DNA from 3 places in the Enterobacter sp. ECC_219_Taxon_10 genome. Region 3 is predicted to be linked to each of the others. Evidence: riboswitches for the same ligand, from Rfam matches in the RefSeq annotation. Region 3 holds a riboswitch; each other region holds the start of a gene.
The links. A riboswitch is a leader RNA that binds a small molecule or an ion and turns the genes downstream of it on or off. The one in region 3 is predicted to bind thiamine pyrophosphate.
Positions count from the first base shown of each region.

Region 1 (5,429 bases), 2.5 Mb from region 3:
GGCTGCTCAATGTGTCTGGCGATGAACAACGACCGCCTGAATCCGGGCGAGCGCTGCGCCTCTACCAGCAACCGTAACTTTGAAGGCCGTCAGGGCCGCGGTGGACGCACCCATCTGGTCAGCCCGGCGATGGCCGCCGCCGCGGCAGTTACCGGCCATTTCGCCGATATTCGCAGCCTGAAATAAGGAGACAATCATGGCAGAAAAATTTACCCAACATACGGGCCGTGTTGTCCCGCTGGACGCCGCTAACGTCGATACGGACGCGATCATTCCTAAGCAGTTTTTGCAGAAAGTGACCCGCACCGGTTTTGGCGCACACCTGTTTAACGACTGGCGTTTTCTGGACGACAAAGGCGAAGTGCCGAACCCGGAATTCGTCCTGAACTTCCCGGAATACAAAGGTGCCTCCATTCTGCTGGCGCGGGAAAACTTCGGCTGCGGCTCATCGCGTGAGCATGCGCCATGGGCGTTGACCGACTACGGCTTTAAGGTAGTTATCGCCCCGAGCTTCGCGGATATCTTTTACGGCAACAGCTTCAACAATCAGTTGCTGCCGGTGACGCTGAGCGACGAGCAGGTCGATGAATTGTTCGCGCTGGTTAAGGCGAACCCGGGCATGGCGTTTGAGGTGGATCTGGAAGGGGAAGTGGTGAAAGCCGGGGATAAGACCTACAGCTTCAGCATCGATGCCTTCCGTCGCCACTGCATGCTGAACGGTCTGGACAGCATTGGCCTGACGCTCCAGCACGAGGACGCCATCTCCGCGTACGAGAAAAAACAGCCTGCGTTTATGGGCTAAAAGCAGTGGCCCGCTGCAGGCGGGCCACTGCTTCCCTCCGATACCTGTCAGACAATCGTCTCATTTCGTGAAGCCACCTCCCGGAATCAAACATCCTTGACCCGGCAGGTCAGCCCAAGCGTAACCACCGAAATCGCCGCAATCACCCAGTAAACCGAGGCATGGCCATAGCTTTGCGCCAGCGCCCCCTGAATCACCCCCGCCAGAATAACGCCCGTCGAAATGCTGTTGGTAAAAAGCGTGGTCGCAGAGCCTGCGCGTCCGGGCATAAGATCCTGGAACCAGAGCATGCCGATCCCGGCAACGATACCAATAAACACAGCGTTAAACAGCTGCAGCGCAAGCAGCGCTTCACGCGAATGGAAAAGGATCAGTCCCGCGTAAAACAGCACCCCGGCCGCCACGGCGACGATCATCATCCGACGCTTTCCGAAGCGCTTCACGTAATACCCCGCCAGAATCATCGCTGGAATTTCCAGCCCGGCAGCTGTGCCCATTAAGATCCCGGCAAGCTTGTCCGGCAGGCCCAGATCGCTGCTGATCCACAGCGGCATATCAATGATGTACATGGTGTTGCAGGTCCACATCAGCGTGGAGGCAATAAACAGCATGCGGACGTTTTTATCCTGCCAGCCGCTCACCTGCGTGATGGGCTTATCCGTCGTCTGCTCAATCCGAGCGACGGACGGCAGCGCAAAGGCAATCAGCGCCAGGCTAATAATAAAAATGCCTGCCGCGATCGAAAACATGACCGTAAAGCCATAGTTCAGCGCCAGCATGAAGGCCAGCGGCGGGCCGATGACCCATGCAAGAGAGAGCTGCGCACGCATCACCGAGCTGAACATAACCACCTCCCGCGCCGAGCTGTCGGCGTATTCACGGGCCAGCGCGAACAGCTGCGGCATGGCGGTATTGGCAAGAGAGGCCAGCAGCACGCCGCAGGTAATGAGCGTCAGGTAGTGACGGTTAAAGGCAAAAAGCAGCGCGTTGCCCACGGCCATCGCGCAGCAAAAGAGGATCAGCCTGCGGCGATCGCCCTGGCTGTCCGATCGTTTCGCCAGTCCCAGGCTAACGAGGATCCCGGCAATGGCGTTGACGGTATAAAACAGGCCAACCCAAAACGGCTGTGCGCCCACCTCGCGGCTGAGGAACAGGCTCAGCGTCGGTGCCTGTAGGGCCCCCGCCACGCCCATCATAAAGGCCACCAGCATAAAAGCGGCATATACGCCATTCAGGCGGCGCCCCATCGTCATCAACCACAGCATGCGCAAGTCCTTGTGAAAGCGAATCGAAATTGGGTGAAAGAATAAACGAAAAAAGCCAGCAAAAACATTTTGCTGGCGGGTGATAAACACCAATACTCAGTCACACATGATCGAGGCGAGTTAGCGGGAAGAGGTCGGTTTCGTAACGTCCCACTGCATCAGTTCTTCCAATATTTTCAGCCGTTGCTCTGCACACTGGCGGGCCAGCCAGGACGATCCTTTTGTCGCTGAAAAGTACTGCTGATAAAACTGACGTGCGGTAGACCTCTTCATAATTTACCTCCTCACTTCATCGGAAAGCATTATTGGCCTAATATAGGGATTAATAAATTGCTGATTTTTTGTCAGGAGTTCCTCTTTTATGCCATCCGGTCGACTGCAACAACAATTTATCCGCCTGTGGCAGTGCTGCGAGGGTCAATCGCAGGAGACCACGCTTAACGAGCTGGCAGAACTTCTCAACTGCTCTCGCCGCCATATGCGCACGTTGCTCAACACCATGCAGCAGCAGGGCTGGCTAAGCTGGGAGGCCGAGGCCGGACGCGGCAAGCGCTCTCGCTTAACCTTCCTCTATACTGGTCTGGCGCTGCAGCAACAGCGGGCGGAGGATCTGCTGGAGCAGGATCGCATCGATCAGCTGGTCCAGCTGGTGGGCGACAAGGCCGCCGTGCGCCAGATGCTGGTCTCGCATCTGGGGCGCAGCTTTCGTCAGGGCCGCCACATTATGCGGGTGCTCTACTATCGGCCAATGAAAAACCTGTTGCCCGGCACGGCGTTACGTCGTTCTGAAACCCATATGGCCCGGCAGATATTCAGCGGCCTGACGAAAATAAATGAGGAAAACGGGGAACTGGAAGCGGACATCGCGCACCACTGGCAGCAGCTTTCCCCCCTGCACTGGCGTTTCTTTTTACGCCCGGGCATTCACTTCCACCACGGACGCGAGCTGGAGATGAGTGACGTCATCACCTCTCTGGAACGCGCCCGCACGCTTCCGCTCTATTCGCACGTCTCGCGGATCCACTCCCCCACGGCCTGGACGCTGGACATTGAACTGTCGCAGCCGGACAGATGGCTGCCGTGGCTGCTGGGCTATGTGCCCTCAATGATCCTGCCCGGCGAATGGCGATCGCTGAACAATTTTGCCAGCCTGCCGATTGGCACGGGCCCCTACTCCGTGACGCGCAATACCAACAACCAGCTCAAAATCCGCGCCTTTGATGACTATTTTGGCTATCGGGCGCTGATCGACGAAGTGAACGTCTGGGTATTACCGGATCTCAACGAAGAGCTGAGCGCAGGCCTGACGCTGGAAGGCCCCACAACAAGCGAAAAGGCGTTCGAAAGTCGCCTGGAGGAGGGCTGTTACTACTTGCTCTTTGACAGCCGCAGCCACCGCGGAGCAAACCACGACGTCCGCACGTGGATCAGCCATGTTCTGGCCCCGGCTAACCTGATTTATCACGCAGAGGAGCAATACCAGACCTGGTGGTTCCCGGCATATGGCCTGCTTCCGCGCTGGCACCATGCTCAGCCGGTGCGCAGTGGAAAACCTGCCGGGCTGGAGACCATCACCCTCAGCTACTATCGCGATCACATTGAGCACCGTTTTATCGCGAAGATTATGAGCAAGCTGCTGGCGGCCGAAGGCGTGACACTGGCGATACAGGAAGTCGACTATGATGAATGGCACCGCGGGGATGTCGTCAGCGATATCTGGCTCAATAGCGCCAACTTCACGCTGCCGCTTGATTTCTCGCTCTTTTCTCACCTGTATGAAGTGCCCCTCATTCAGCACTGTATCAACCGGGACTGGCAGCAGGACGCCGCGAAGTGGCGGGCAGGCGAAATGGATCTGGCCGCATGGTGCCAGGAGCTGCTGGCCGGGCAGACGATCGTACCGTTGATCCACCACTGGCTGCTGATCCAGGGACAGCGCAGCATGCGCGGCCTGCGGATGAACACCCTGGGCTGGTTTGATTTTAAATCCGCCTGGTTTGCGCCGCCGGAACCATAACGCTTTCGTAATATTCACCAAATCATTACAATAGCGCCGTTCTCAACGGGGTGCTGCATCACAGATGTGCGCTGAGATAATACCCGTCGAACCTGATCCGGATAACGCCGGCGAAGGGATTTGAGGCTGTCGCTCAAAATCCTTTGCCACTCAACTCTGAGGTGCAAAGTGTTAAAAAAAGTTTTCCCCCTGCTGGCGCTGTTTGCGCTGCCTGCTTTCGCGAAACCCGTCCTGACGGTCTACACCTACGACTCCTTCTCCGCCGACTGGGGCCCTGGCCCGGTGGTAAAAAAAGCCTTTGAAGCCGACTGCAACTGCGAGCTGAAGTTCGTGGCGCTGGAAGATGGCGTGTCGCTGCTCAACCGTCTGCGCATGGAAGGGAAAAACAGCAAGGCCGACGTGGTGCTCGGGCTGGATAACAACCTGCTGGAAGCCGCGACGCAAACCAAACTGTTTGCCAAAAGCGGCGTGGCGGCAGATGCCGTCAACGTGCCGGGCGGCTGGAAAAACGACACCTTTGTGCCGTTCGATTACGGCTATTTTGCTTTTGTTTACGACAAAAATAAGCTGAAAAACCCGCCGAAAAGCCTGAAAGAGCTGGTGGAAAGTGACCAGAAGTGGCGCGTGATCTATGAAGATCCGCGTACCAGCACGCCGGGTCTGGGCCTGCTGCTGTGGATGCAGAAAGTCTATGGAGATAAAGCGCCGGAAGCGTGGCAGAAACTGGCCGCCAAAACCGTCACCGTGACCAAGGGCTGGAGCGAAGCCTACGGCCTGTTCCTGAAAGGCGAAAGCGATCTGGTGCTGAGCTACACCACCTCTCCGGCCTACCACATCATCGCTGAGAAGAAAGATAACTACGCCGCCGCGAATTTTGCTGAAGGGCACTATCTGCAGGTGGAAGTGGCAGCGCGTACCGCCGCCAGCAAACAGCCGGAGCTGGCCGAGAAGTTCCTGAAGTTCATGGTTTCACCGGCGTTCCAGAATGCGGTTCCCGCAGGCAACTGGATGTATCCGGTCACCAGCGTTGCGCTGCCCGCAGGTTTCGAGCAGTTGACCAAACCAACAACCTCGCTGGAATTTACGCCGCAGCAGGTCGCCGCGCAGCGTGCAGCATGGGTAAGTGAATGGCAACGCGCCGTCAGCCGTTAATTCCCGGCTGGTTAATCCCCGGTCTGCTCGCCGCCATGCTGATGGTGGTGGTCAGCCTGGGGGCATTCCTTGCGTTGTGGTTTAATGCGCCAGAGAGCGATCTGCTCGCGCTCTGGCACGACAGCTATCTCTGGCACGTTATCCGGTTCTCTTTCTGGCAGGCGTTTCTTTCTGCGCTGCTGTCAGCGATCCC
Region 1 is NZ_CM178005.1:787,173-792,601, reverse strand. It holds gene leuC (3-isopropylmalate dehydratase large subunit) at 1-186, shown strand, start outside; gene leuD (3-isopropylmalate dehydratase small subunit) at 197-802, shown strand; gene AC4ICF_RS03690 (sugar efflux transporter) at 889-2,067, opposite strand; gene sgrT (glucose uptake inhibitor SgrT) at 2,188-2,340, opposite strand; gene sgrR (HTH-type transcriptional regulator SgrR) at 2,429-4,084, shown strand; TPP riboswitch at 4,121-4,221, shown strand; gene thiB (thiamine ABC transporter substrate binding subunit) at 4,253-5,236, shown strand; gene thiP (thiamine/thiamine pyrophosphate ABC transporter permease ThiP) at 5,212-5,429, shown strand, end outside.
Region 1: linked by a shared signal. The riboswitch ahead of thiB (thiamine ABC transporter substrate binding subunit) and the one ahead of thiM (hydroxyethylthiazole kinase) in region 3 are both predicted to bind thiamine pyrophosphate.

Region 2 (5,429 bases), 1.9 Mb from region 3:
ACATGGAGCAGAAGTGCGCCACCTTACCCGATTCCTGCGGCAGGGTTTCATCGTGGTAGGCGCGGGCGGTGAAGGGATCGAGCGCCAGGTTAAACTGGTCTTCCCAGCGGAATTCAAAGCGCGCTTTGGACATGGCGTTGTCGCGGATTTGCGCACCCGGGTGGCCTTTCGCCAGATCCGCCGCGTGGGCGGCAATCTTGTAGGTAATCAGCCCCTGCTTCACGTCCTCTTTGTTAGGCAGGCCGAGGTGCTCTTTCGGCGTCACGTAGCAGAGCATGGCGCAGCCGAACCAGCCGATCATTGCCGCCCCAATGCCTGACGTGAAGTGGTCATAGCCCGGCGCAATATCGGTCGTCAATGGCCCCAGGGTGTAGAACGGCGCTTCGTGGCAGTGTTCCAGCTCCTCGGTCATGTTGCGGCGGATCATCTGCATCGGCACGTGGCCCGGGCCTTCAATCATTACCTGCACGTCATACTCCCAGGCGATTTTGGTCAGTTCGCCCAGCGTGTGCAGCTCGGCAAACTGCGCTTCGTCGTTGGCGTCGCGAATTGAGCCCGGACGCAGGCCGTCGCCCAGCGACAGCGAGACGTCATAGGCGGCGCAGATTTCGCAGATCTCGCGGAAGTGCTCGTAGAGGAAGTTTTCCTGATGATGGGACAGGCACCACTTCGCCATAATGGAACCGCCGCGCGAGACGATGCCGGTCAGACGCTTCGCCGTCATCGGCACATAGCGCAGCAGCACGCCTGCGTGAATGGTGAAGTAGTCCACACCCTGTTCCGCCTGCTCCAGCAGCGTGTCGCGGAACGCTTCCCAGGTGAGGTTTTCGGCGATACCGTTGACCTTCTCCAGCGCCTGATAAATCGGGACGGTACCGATCGGCACCGGGCTGTTACGCAGGATCCATTCGCGGGTTTCGTGGATGTAGCGGCCAGTAGAAAGATCCATTACCGTATCCGCGCCCCAGCGCGTTGACCAGACCAGCTTTTCCACCTCTTCTTCGATGGATGACGTCACCGCCGAGTTGCCGATGTTGGCATTGACCTTCACCAGGAAATTGCGGCCAATAATCATCGGCTCGGATTCCGGATGGTTAATGTTGGCGGGGATAATGGCGCGGCCGGCGGCCACTTCGTCACGCACAAACTCCGGGGTGATGTTTTCCGGCAGGCGAGCGCCAAAGCCTTCGCCCGGATGCTGGTGGCGTAGCACTTCGCTGCGGATGCGCTCGCGACCCATGTTTTCACGGATGGCGATGAACTCCATCTCCGGCGTGACGATCCCTTGGCGCGCGTAGTGCAACTGGGTCACGCATTTGCCCGCTCTGGCGCGTTTTGGCGTCAGCAGGCCGGTAAAGCGCAGCTCGTCCAGACCGTCGTCGGCCAGACGTTCTTTGGTATACGCAGAGCTGCGCACGCTCAGCTCTTCGCAGTCGTTACGCGCGTCAATCCACGGCTGGCGTAGCTTTGCCAGGCCCTGTTGGACGTTGATGGCAACATCAGGATCGCCGTACGGGCCTGAGGTGTCATACACCGGCACGGCTTCGTTGTCTTCGTACTGCGGGTTCTCTTTGCTGCCGCCAATAAGCGTCGGGCTAAGCTGGATTTCACGCATCGGCACGCGGATATCGGCCTGCGAGCCGGTGATGTAGATACGTTTCGAGTTTGGGAAGGCGGTCCCTTCCAGGGTATCGATGAAGCGTTGGGCGTGTTCGCGCTGTTCGCGACGGGTCAATTTAGCGATAGACATAGCTCATTCCAAAAGTGAAGGACATGGCTTGTCAGACGACGGATGAAGCAAGAGAAGATCGCCCAGGGGCGATTCAACAGCAGTGTAACTCTTGTTCCCTTCGCAGGTATTAGCCTGATCAGGTTCCGCGGATCCCGAATTAACGGTCTCAGCCCGCGCGTTCAGGCGCTGGGCACTCCGACAAGAAAAATCCCCCTCCGTAGAGGGGCGAATGGTTGTAAATTACTCGTTAACGATTAAGAACTCAAGCCGGGCGCACGACGTTATCTTCGTGGCTGACGTCCAGGCCGTTATCCAGGGCGAGGGCGATCAGCTTATCTTCCAGCGTGAATCGCTCTTCCAGCGCTTCGCCAAGGTCGGAAAGCGCCTGCTGGAACTCAAGATAATTATCGTGATCGATGGCATTCTCGAGCGTGGAATCGTAGTAATCCATAATCTGCTGGGTATTGGCTTCCAGTAGTGGACAAAGTTTGCTGGCCGCTAAACAGGGATTTGTGCCTTCCATTTCGCGGATAATACGTTCATAAATGTTGAAATGGCCGTCGGAAAGGTAGTCGACCAGGCTCTGACAAAAATCATCCAGCGCTTTTTCGTTCAGCCGCATAAAGGATTCTTTGCCAGGCTTAAGACCGACCAGATTGTAATACGCCACGAGGAGATGCTTGCGTACATGTAGCCAGCGATCCACCAGTGTGTTACTTCCTCCAACGCGCTCCGTCAGGCTTTCTAGCTGGTTTAACATGGTCGACTCCGCAAAGTTTAGAATGGGATCTACTTATCCAAAATGTAACCACAATGCTAACAACATGTCAGTGAAGCGAAGGTAGTGCAATAGATATGGATCGTATTATTGAAAAATCAGATCTGGGTTGGTGGATCGTCAGTCACGAACAGAAGTTGTGGCTGCCCGGTGGAGAAATACCCTACGGTGCGGCAGAAACGTTCGATCTCGTGGGCCTGCCTGCGCTCAGGATCGGCGAGTGGCAGGGTGAGCCCGTATGGTTGATCCAACAAGCGCGTCGTCAGGATATGGGATCCGTTCGCCAGGTGCTTGATCTGGATGCGGGACTGTTCCAGCTCGCGGGGCGGGGCGTGCAACTGGCGGAGTTTTATCGCTCGCACAAATACTGCGGCTATTGCGGGCATACCATGCACCCAAGCAAAACCGAGTGGGCGCTGCTCTGCGGCCACTGCCGTGAACGTTATTATCCGCAGATCGCGCCGTGCATCATCGTCGCCATCCGGCGCGACGATTCCATCCTGCTGGCGCAGCATACCCGCCATCGCAACGGCATTCATACCGTCCTCGCCGGGTTCGTCGAGGTGGGCGAAACGCTGGAGCAGGCGGTAGCGCGCGAGGTGATGGAAGAGAGCGGAATCAAGGTGAAAAACCTGCGCTACGTCACCTCGCAGCCGTGGCCGTTCCCGATGTCGCTGATGACGGCGTTTATGGCTGAATATGATAGCGGCGAGATCGTTATCGACCAGAAAGAGCTGCTGGAGGCAAACTGGTATCGTTATGACGATCTGCCTCTTTTACCCCCACCGGGTACGGTGGCGCGTCGGCTGATAGAAGATACCGTGGCGATGTGTCGGGCCGAGTATGAGTAGTGTTACACTGAGGCCATGACGCTTAAGGAACTGCAAAAATGACCGAACTGAAGAACGATCGTTATCTGCGTGCGCTGCTGCGCCAGCCCGTTGATGTCACCCCGGTGTGGATGATGCGCCAGGCGGGACGCTATCTGCCAGAGTACAAAGCCACGCGCGCGCAGGCGGGTGATTTTATGTCGCTGTGCAAAAATGCCGAGCTGGCCTGTGAAGTAACGCTCCAGCCGCTGCGCCGCTTCCCGCTGGATGCCGCCATTCTCTTTTCGGACATTCTCACCATTCCGGACGCCATGGGCCTTGGGCTCTATTTTGAAACCGGCGAAGGCCCGCGCTTCACCTCCCCAATCAAAAGCAAAGCCGACGTGGATAAGCTGCCGATCCCCGATCCGGAAGGCGAGCTGGGCTACGTGATGAACGCCGTACGCACCATTCGCCGTGAGCTGAAAGGTGAAGTGCCGCTGATTGGCTTCTCCGGCAGCCCGTGGACGCTGGCGACCTATATGGTTGAAGGGGGCAGCAGCAAAGCCTTCACCATGATTAAAAAGATGATGTACGCCGAGCCGCTGGCCCTGCATGCGCTGCTCGACAAGCTGGCGAAGAGTGTCACCCTCTATCTGAACGCGCAGATTAAAGCGGGCGCGCAGTCGGTGATGATTTTCGATACCTGGGGCGGCGTGCTGACCGGGCGCGATTATCAGCAGTTCTCCCTGTACTACATGCACAAAATCGTCGACGGCCTGCTGCGTGAAAACGAAGGCCGCCGCGTGCCGGTGACGCTGTTCACCAAAGGTGGCGGCCAGTGGCTGGAAGCGATGGCGGCAACCGGCTGCGACGCGCTGGGCCTCGACTGGACCACCGATATCGCCGAAGCGCGCCGTCGCGTGGGCGATAAAGTGGCGCTGCAGGGCAATATGGATCCGTCCATGCTCTATGCGCCGCCAGCCCGCATTGAAGAAGAAGTGTCGACTATACTGTCTGGTTTCGGCCAGGGTGAAGGCCACGTGTTTAACCTCGGCCACGGCATCCATCAGGATGTGCCGCCAGAACACGCAGGCGTATTTGTGGAGGCGGTGCATCGGCTTTCAGCCCAGTATCACAAGTAAGGAGAGGTTATGGATCTCGCGTCGCTACGCGCTCAGCAAATCGAACTGGCTTCATCGGTGATCCGCGAGGATCGTCTGGATAAGGATCCTCCGCAGTACATTGGCGGAGCGGACGTCGGGTTCGAGCAGGGTGGGGAAGTGACGCGAGCGGCGATGGTCGTACTGAAATACCCTTCTCTTGAGCTGGTGGAGTACAAGGTGGCGCGCATCGCGACCACCATGCCGTACATTCCGGGTTTCCTCTCCTTTCGCGAATATCCCGCGCTGCTGGCAGCGTGGGAACAGCTCTCGCAAAAACCTGACCTGCTGTTTGTCGATGGACACGGTATTTCCCACCCGCGCCGCTTAGGCGTTGCCAGCCACTTTGGGCTGCTGGTGGACGTGCCGACCATTGGCGTAGCAAAAAAACGCCTGTGTGGCGCGTTTGAGCCGCTCTCTCCAGAGCCTGGCGCGCTGGCGCCGCTCATCCATAAAGGCGAGCAGCTGGCGTGGGTCTGGCGCAGCAAGGCGCGCTGTAACCCGCTGTTCATCGCCACCGGGCACCGGGTCAGTATGGACAGCGCCCTGGCGTGGGTTCAGCGCTGCATGAAGGGCTACCGTTTACCTGAGCCGACGCGCTGGGCGGACGCCGTTGCCTCCTCGCGTCCGGCTTTTGTTCGTTGGCAGGAAATTCAGCCGTGATTCAGGTAAACTGCGGCTAATTTTCGATTCGAGACATCATCATGCTACAAAACCCGATTCATCTGCGCCTTGAGAAGCTGGAAAGTTGGCAGCACGTGACGTTTATGGCTTGCCTGTGCGAGCGCATGTATCCCAACTACGCCGCGTTCTGTAAGCAAACGGAGTTTGGCGAAGGCCAGATTTATCGCCGCATCCTGGATTTAATCTGGGAGACGCTGACGGTGAAAGACGCGAAGGTGAACTTCGACTCTCAGCTGGAAAAGCTGGAAGAGGCGATCCCGGTT
Region 2 is NZ_CM178005.1:252,069-257,497, forward strand. It holds gene thiC (phosphomethylpyrimidine synthase ThiC) at 1-1,750, opposite strand, end outside; TPP riboswitch at 1,829-1,940, opposite strand; gene AC4ICF_RS01100 (Rsd/AlgQ family anti-sigma factor) at 1,995-2,492, opposite strand; gene nudC (NAD(+) diphosphatase) at 2,588-3,361, shown strand; gene hemE (uroporphyrinogen decarboxylase) at 3,400-4,464, shown strand; gene nfi (deoxyribonuclease V) at 4,474-5,145, shown strand; gene AC4ICF_RS01120 (YjaG family protein) at 5,187-5,429, shown strand, end outside.
Region 2: linked by a shared signal. The riboswitch ahead of thiC (phosphomethylpyrimidine synthase ThiC) and the one ahead of thiM (hydroxyethylthiazole kinase) in region 3 are both predicted to bind thiamine pyrophosphate.

Region 3 (5,429 bases):
CTTCAGCAAAAAGACGTCGCTGTTCGGCTCCAGCGACAGGTGGCCCGCCACCTCTTCCGGGCATTTCACCACGCGTTTATTGACCCACAGCGTGTTTGGCGTTTTGCCGCGCAGCACCACCTGCTGAGAGAAACCGCGCGCTTCCTTGAGCGAGTATTCGAAGATGTTGTTAATTTGCGTGCCGTAACCCCGGGCACGCGTCACAACCCCCTCGGCTTCCAGCGCCTGCATCGCTTTGCGCACGGTGATCCGCGACACGCCGGTTAACTGGCTCAGATCGCGCTCGCCGGGCAAAATGTTCCCGTGCTCCAGCACCCCGCTGCGCACCGCGTTTTTTACCGTTTCGGCAAATTTCAGGTAAAGCGGCGTGTTGTCAGGCGCGGCGATCCGTTCAGTCAGTTGAGCGATTAACCGGGTATGCGCTTGTTCCATCTCTGTTTTCTCAGGCGTGGTGTTTCCTGCCAGTATACTGGGTTACCACCACGCATGAAAATGATGAACCGGCCCAATACCGTGACCGACTTCCAGAGTATCGGCTTTTGCCAGCGCCGCCGAAAGCCAGGTTTTCGCTTCGCGTACCGTATCGGCCCAGCCGTCATGCCGCGGGCGCAGCGCCGCCAGCGCGGCTGAGAGGGTGCACCCCGTGCCGTGGGTGTTTTTGGTCTGCACGCGCGGGGCGGTAAACCGCAATTCGCCGTCACGGGTAAAAAGCCAGTCCGGGCTTTCAGCATCATCCAGATGCCCGCCCTTCATCAGCACCGCCCCGCAGCCCATCGCCAGCAGCGCATTGCCCTGCTCTTTCATTTCCCGTTCAGTTTGCGCGTGCGGCGCGCCCAGCAGCGCGGCGGCTTCCGGAAGATTGGGCGTGATGAGCGCTACCTGCGGCAGCAGCTTATTGCGCAGCGTCTCGACGGCGGAGGCGGAGAGCAGCGGATCGCCGCTTTTTGCCAGCATGACGGTATCCAGCACCACATTTTGCACCTGATAGCGTTTAAGCCGTTCGGCCACCGCTTCCACAATGTCCGTTTCGGCCAGCATGCCGATCTTGGTGGTATCAATACGCACATCGCTGAACACCGAATCCAGCTGCGCGGCAACAAAATCCGGCTCGATGCGGTAGACCGACTGCACGCCGCGCGTGTTTTGTGCCACCAGCGCGGTAATCACTGAGCAGCCGTACGCGCCAAGGGCCGAGAAGGTTTTCAGATCGGCCTGGATGCCCGCGCCGCCGCTGGGATCGGTGCCGGCTATGGTCAGGGCGTTAATCCGCTTCATGCCTGCTCCTCCAGTGTGTAAAGTTCATCCAGGAACGCGGCGGCAAAACTGCCTGGCCCGCGCGAGCGCGTAACGGCTGCCGTTCCGGCTCGCTTCATCCATCCGCAGGCGGCGGCAACGTTATCCAGCCTGTCCCCCGGCAGCGAACAGCTGGCCGCTACGACGGCAGAAAGCGCGCATCCGGTTCCCACCACGCGGGTCATCAGCGGATCACCTCCCGTAACCGTGCGGGTGCGTTGCCCATCAGTGATGTAATCCACCTCACCGGTGACCACTATGATGGCATTGGTTTGCCGGGCCAGCGCCTGAGCGGCAGGTAGCGCGCTGGCCGCGGTGTCGGTTGTATCGACGCCGCGCCCGCCCGCGCTCATTCCCGCCAGAGCCAGGATTTCTGAAGCGTTGCCGCGAATGGCGGCCGGTTGCAGGGCAAGGATTTGATGGCAAAAACGGGTGCGGAACGTCAGGGCGCCCACGGCAACCGGATCCAGCGTCCAGGGCTTGCCTGCCGCTACGGCGCTTTCTATTGCCCGACGCATCGCCTGCGCGCGCGGCGCAGTCAGCGTCCCGACGTTAACCAGCAGCGCGTCAGCGACGGCGGCGAACTGTTCAGCCTCTTCGGCCTCAACCACCATTGCAGGGGATGCGCCAAGTGCCAGCAAAACGTTGGCCGTAAAGGTCTGTACGACATCGTTGGTCATACAATGGGTAAGCGGACAACGGGTGCGGAAGTGGTGTAAAACGTGTAAATCGAGCAGGTCAGGCTGCATGGGTTCGCTCCTGCCTTGCGTGAAGAAGCGATGACCGGGAAGGCATCTGACTTCCCTACGCTGGCATTATCCAGATCAGGTAATACGGGTATTTCTCAGCCTTCACAAAGAAGGGCACCCCGAGTCATTTGGTAAGAATTGACTTACTTTTTGCCAGATTAGGGGAAGTTACTTGCTGACGCAAGCGTCCTGTCGGGGATCTCTTCTTCACCCAGAGGAAGAGGGAAAGAGAAGGCTAGCAGCGATAATTACAGGGCTATCATGCCACTCCTTTGAATCAACACCATTTTCTATAACATTTTCATTACATCCAAAAAACACCCCTCTTTTTTAGCGGTTAAGAAAGAACTTTACCCGGATAAATTTTTTTCGCTTTCAGTCAGTCTATTTTATGTTTCATTAATCATTAATACTTATTTCGAATGAAATAAAAAGTGAGTTCCAAACCGTTTAACCCCGCTAAACATTTAGCCTCTCAATCAAGGGCTTAACGTGAAACGCGCATTTGACTGAACGCCTTATAAGTTAATGTAAACATTGAGATATTTTGCGTCACCCCTTACAAATCCACTTTAGCTATTCATGCCATTTATGATTTAGATCAATATCCAAAAGCTCGCATTAATTGATAGTTGCTGCACGTTACGAATTAAGTGATTTATTCAAAATTCTACGTAACCCCGTTATTTTTAATCAGGCGTAACCAGACGTTACATCAACACGCCAGGATAGCTAGCCTTACCCATTTTGACTTTTTAAATGATGAGTGCTTTTCAAATGAAAGTTGTTAAAAATGCCGTTGCTGCTTTTGTATTTGGTGTTATTTTTACTGGCTCTATGAATGTAACTCAAGCAGCTGATGTAAACGTTAACCTTTACGATAACGTATTCAATTCAGGTACTTTTATCCAGATTCACGGAACTAATAATACCGCTTATAATCTGGATAACATGAAAGCTGAAAATGTAACGCAAGACGGGCAAATCTATAACTTACAAGGCGATCGCGATCGCATGCAAGACGAGATCAACGTAAGTAAAAATAATATCAACACTAACGCCAATGATATTTCCTCTCTTCAGACTTCTGTTTCTGGTGTCGATCAGGAAGCTAAATTAGCAGGCGCTCTTGCTGACACCGCTAATAAAAAAGGTGATGCGGCGTTACAGGGCGTGCTGACTAACGGAGCAGCAATTACTAATATTGAAACTATTAACAACTTGCAAGATAGCCGCCTTGCAACTGTTGAAGCTACTAACGGTATACAAGATGGCCGCCTGTTAGCTCTTGAGAATGCGCCAAAACCAACTAACGGCGTTGATGGAAAAGACGGCGCTAAGGGTGATAAAGGCGATACCGGCGCGACAGGTGCACAGGGCGTTGCCGGAATTAACGGACGTGACGGAGCGAATGGTAAAGACGGTCAGGACGGCAAAGATGGAAAAAATGGCGTGATGACCACCGTGACACGCACGCAGGTAGACACGGCAACACAGGCTAAAGTCGCTACTAATAGCCAGGCGGTTACGGCCGAGGCTCAGGAGCTGCAGGCGACCAAACAGACATTACAGGCACTGAATAACAACACTAACCAGCAATTTAAATCGCTGCGTGAGGAAGTCGATAATAATAAGAAGGAAGCAAACGCAGGTATCAGCGGCGCGATGGCGATGGCCGGTTTACCACAGGTGCAAACAAATCAGCGCGTGATGTTCTCGGCTGGCGGTGCGACGTACAACGGTGAAAGCGCTTTAGCGGTTGGGGCGTCTGTTAACTTTAACGAACATATGATTGGTAAAGTGAGCTTCTCTGATGATACCGCAAATAACATGGGTGCTTCAGTCGGCGTAGGGATCGGTTTTTAATAAATAAGCAGCATGACAAAATACATTGCTATCTCTGTAATATTGTACCTGATGCTTATTATCGTTGGCGCATGGTTAGGTATTATGTATCAGGCTTATTATATTTGCGGTTATTAAACATCCTTCTATCGTATTAAGGTATTTTTGAAATGAAAAAGTCACTCCTGGCGGTATTAATAGCTGGTGCTGCCATCCTGCTTTCTGCGTGTACTTCATCTGCTCAGCGCATGGCCGATTGCGAGCGCCAGGGGATCAGCAAAGATACCTGCTACCTGGCTGAGCAAAACCGCCAGAATGCCTACAATGAATCCGCACAAAATGCAGCATGGGCGAACGCGCGTGATGCCGCTGCGGGTACGGGTCTCTGGGCTAAGAAAGACGCGAAACAACATGCTCAGGCAGCTAAAGCGACTCACGCCTTTAAATGGGAAGGGATGAAGATCACCATTAAAGGAGAGATATTGGATGTTGACGGCGTATTGGGCGCGCTGGATGAAAACGAGCCTCAGGCAAAGGTCTATTCGCAAGGGTTATACACCTTTATTTACTATCCTGCTAAGGGCAAATTAGCGGTGAGTAAAGAAGGACAGTTCCAGGGCTACGCCAGAAAGATTAAATAAAACTAAAGGCGACATCAGTCGCCTTTATTATTTGCTGACATTACTGGGTTTTTCTGACGTAACCCATTTACTCCAGTTGCCACGCCCCGGCCTCAATGAGCGATGCCGTCCCCGTCCAGGCAAACAACGCCAACTCGCGTGCCCCTTCTCCAGGGTAAATGCGGCTGCTCAGGCACGCCTCCCCCTCGTTGACAAACACCTCCACCGACGAGCAGTCAAAGAACAGGCGCAGGTTTAGCGCTTCGTTCAGGTTAAGCGCGACGCTTCGGGTACCGCACAAGCCATACTCCGGATAATGGCGTTCAAGCACCAGACGCTGCACCTGCGCATCGACGTAGACGCGTAATCCGTCGCCAAGGCGAAGGCCGTACTGCTCCGCGCTGCTGTTGGCGCAATCCCACTGCAGAATGACCTCCATCGCGTCGCACCTTTCCACCTGAGCGATCTGCTGATTGTTAAGCGTACTTACCGGCCAGGGGAACCATGCCCCGCGCAGGCTTTCAACTTCTCTGGCCGGCCGCATTTGCAGACGATTATCTGCACTAAGCGTCATTTCACGCGGTAAAGAGAGCATGCCCGCCCAACCATCCTGCTGTTCCGGCAGGGGCGATTCCCACATGTCCAGCCAGGCGATAACAATACGACGACCGTCGGGCGTCAGGAAACTTTGTGGTGCATAGAAATCATGCCCGTGGTCCATCTCCTCAAATTCTCCTTCACGCACGAAAGGTTGACCGGGCTGCCACTCGCCAAGCAGGTAGCCGCTCTGGAAGAGATTACGATTTTTGAATCCGTCTGCCGCCAGCCCCTGAGGTGAAAACATCAGCACCCGTTTACCATTGAGGGTGAAAAAGTCCGGGCATTCCCACATGTACCCCATCTCTTTTTCGGCTACCGCAAT
Region 3 is NZ_CM178005.1:3,256,001-3,261,429, forward strand. It holds gene AC4ICF_RS15510 (GntR family transcriptional regulator) at 1-432, opposite strand, end outside; gene thiD (bifunctional hydroxymethylpyrimidine kinase/phosphomethylpyrimidine kinase) at 475-1,275, opposite strand; gene thiM (hydroxyethylthiazole kinase) at 1,272-2,042, opposite strand; TPP riboswitch at 2,078-2,174, opposite strand; gene AC4ICF_RS15525 (YadA C-terminal domain-containing protein) at 2,820-3,908, shown strand; gene AC4ICF_RS15530 (hypothetical protein) at 4,058-4,528, shown strand; gene AC4ICF_RS15535 (glycoside hydrolase family 32 protein) at 4,596-5,429, opposite strand, start outside.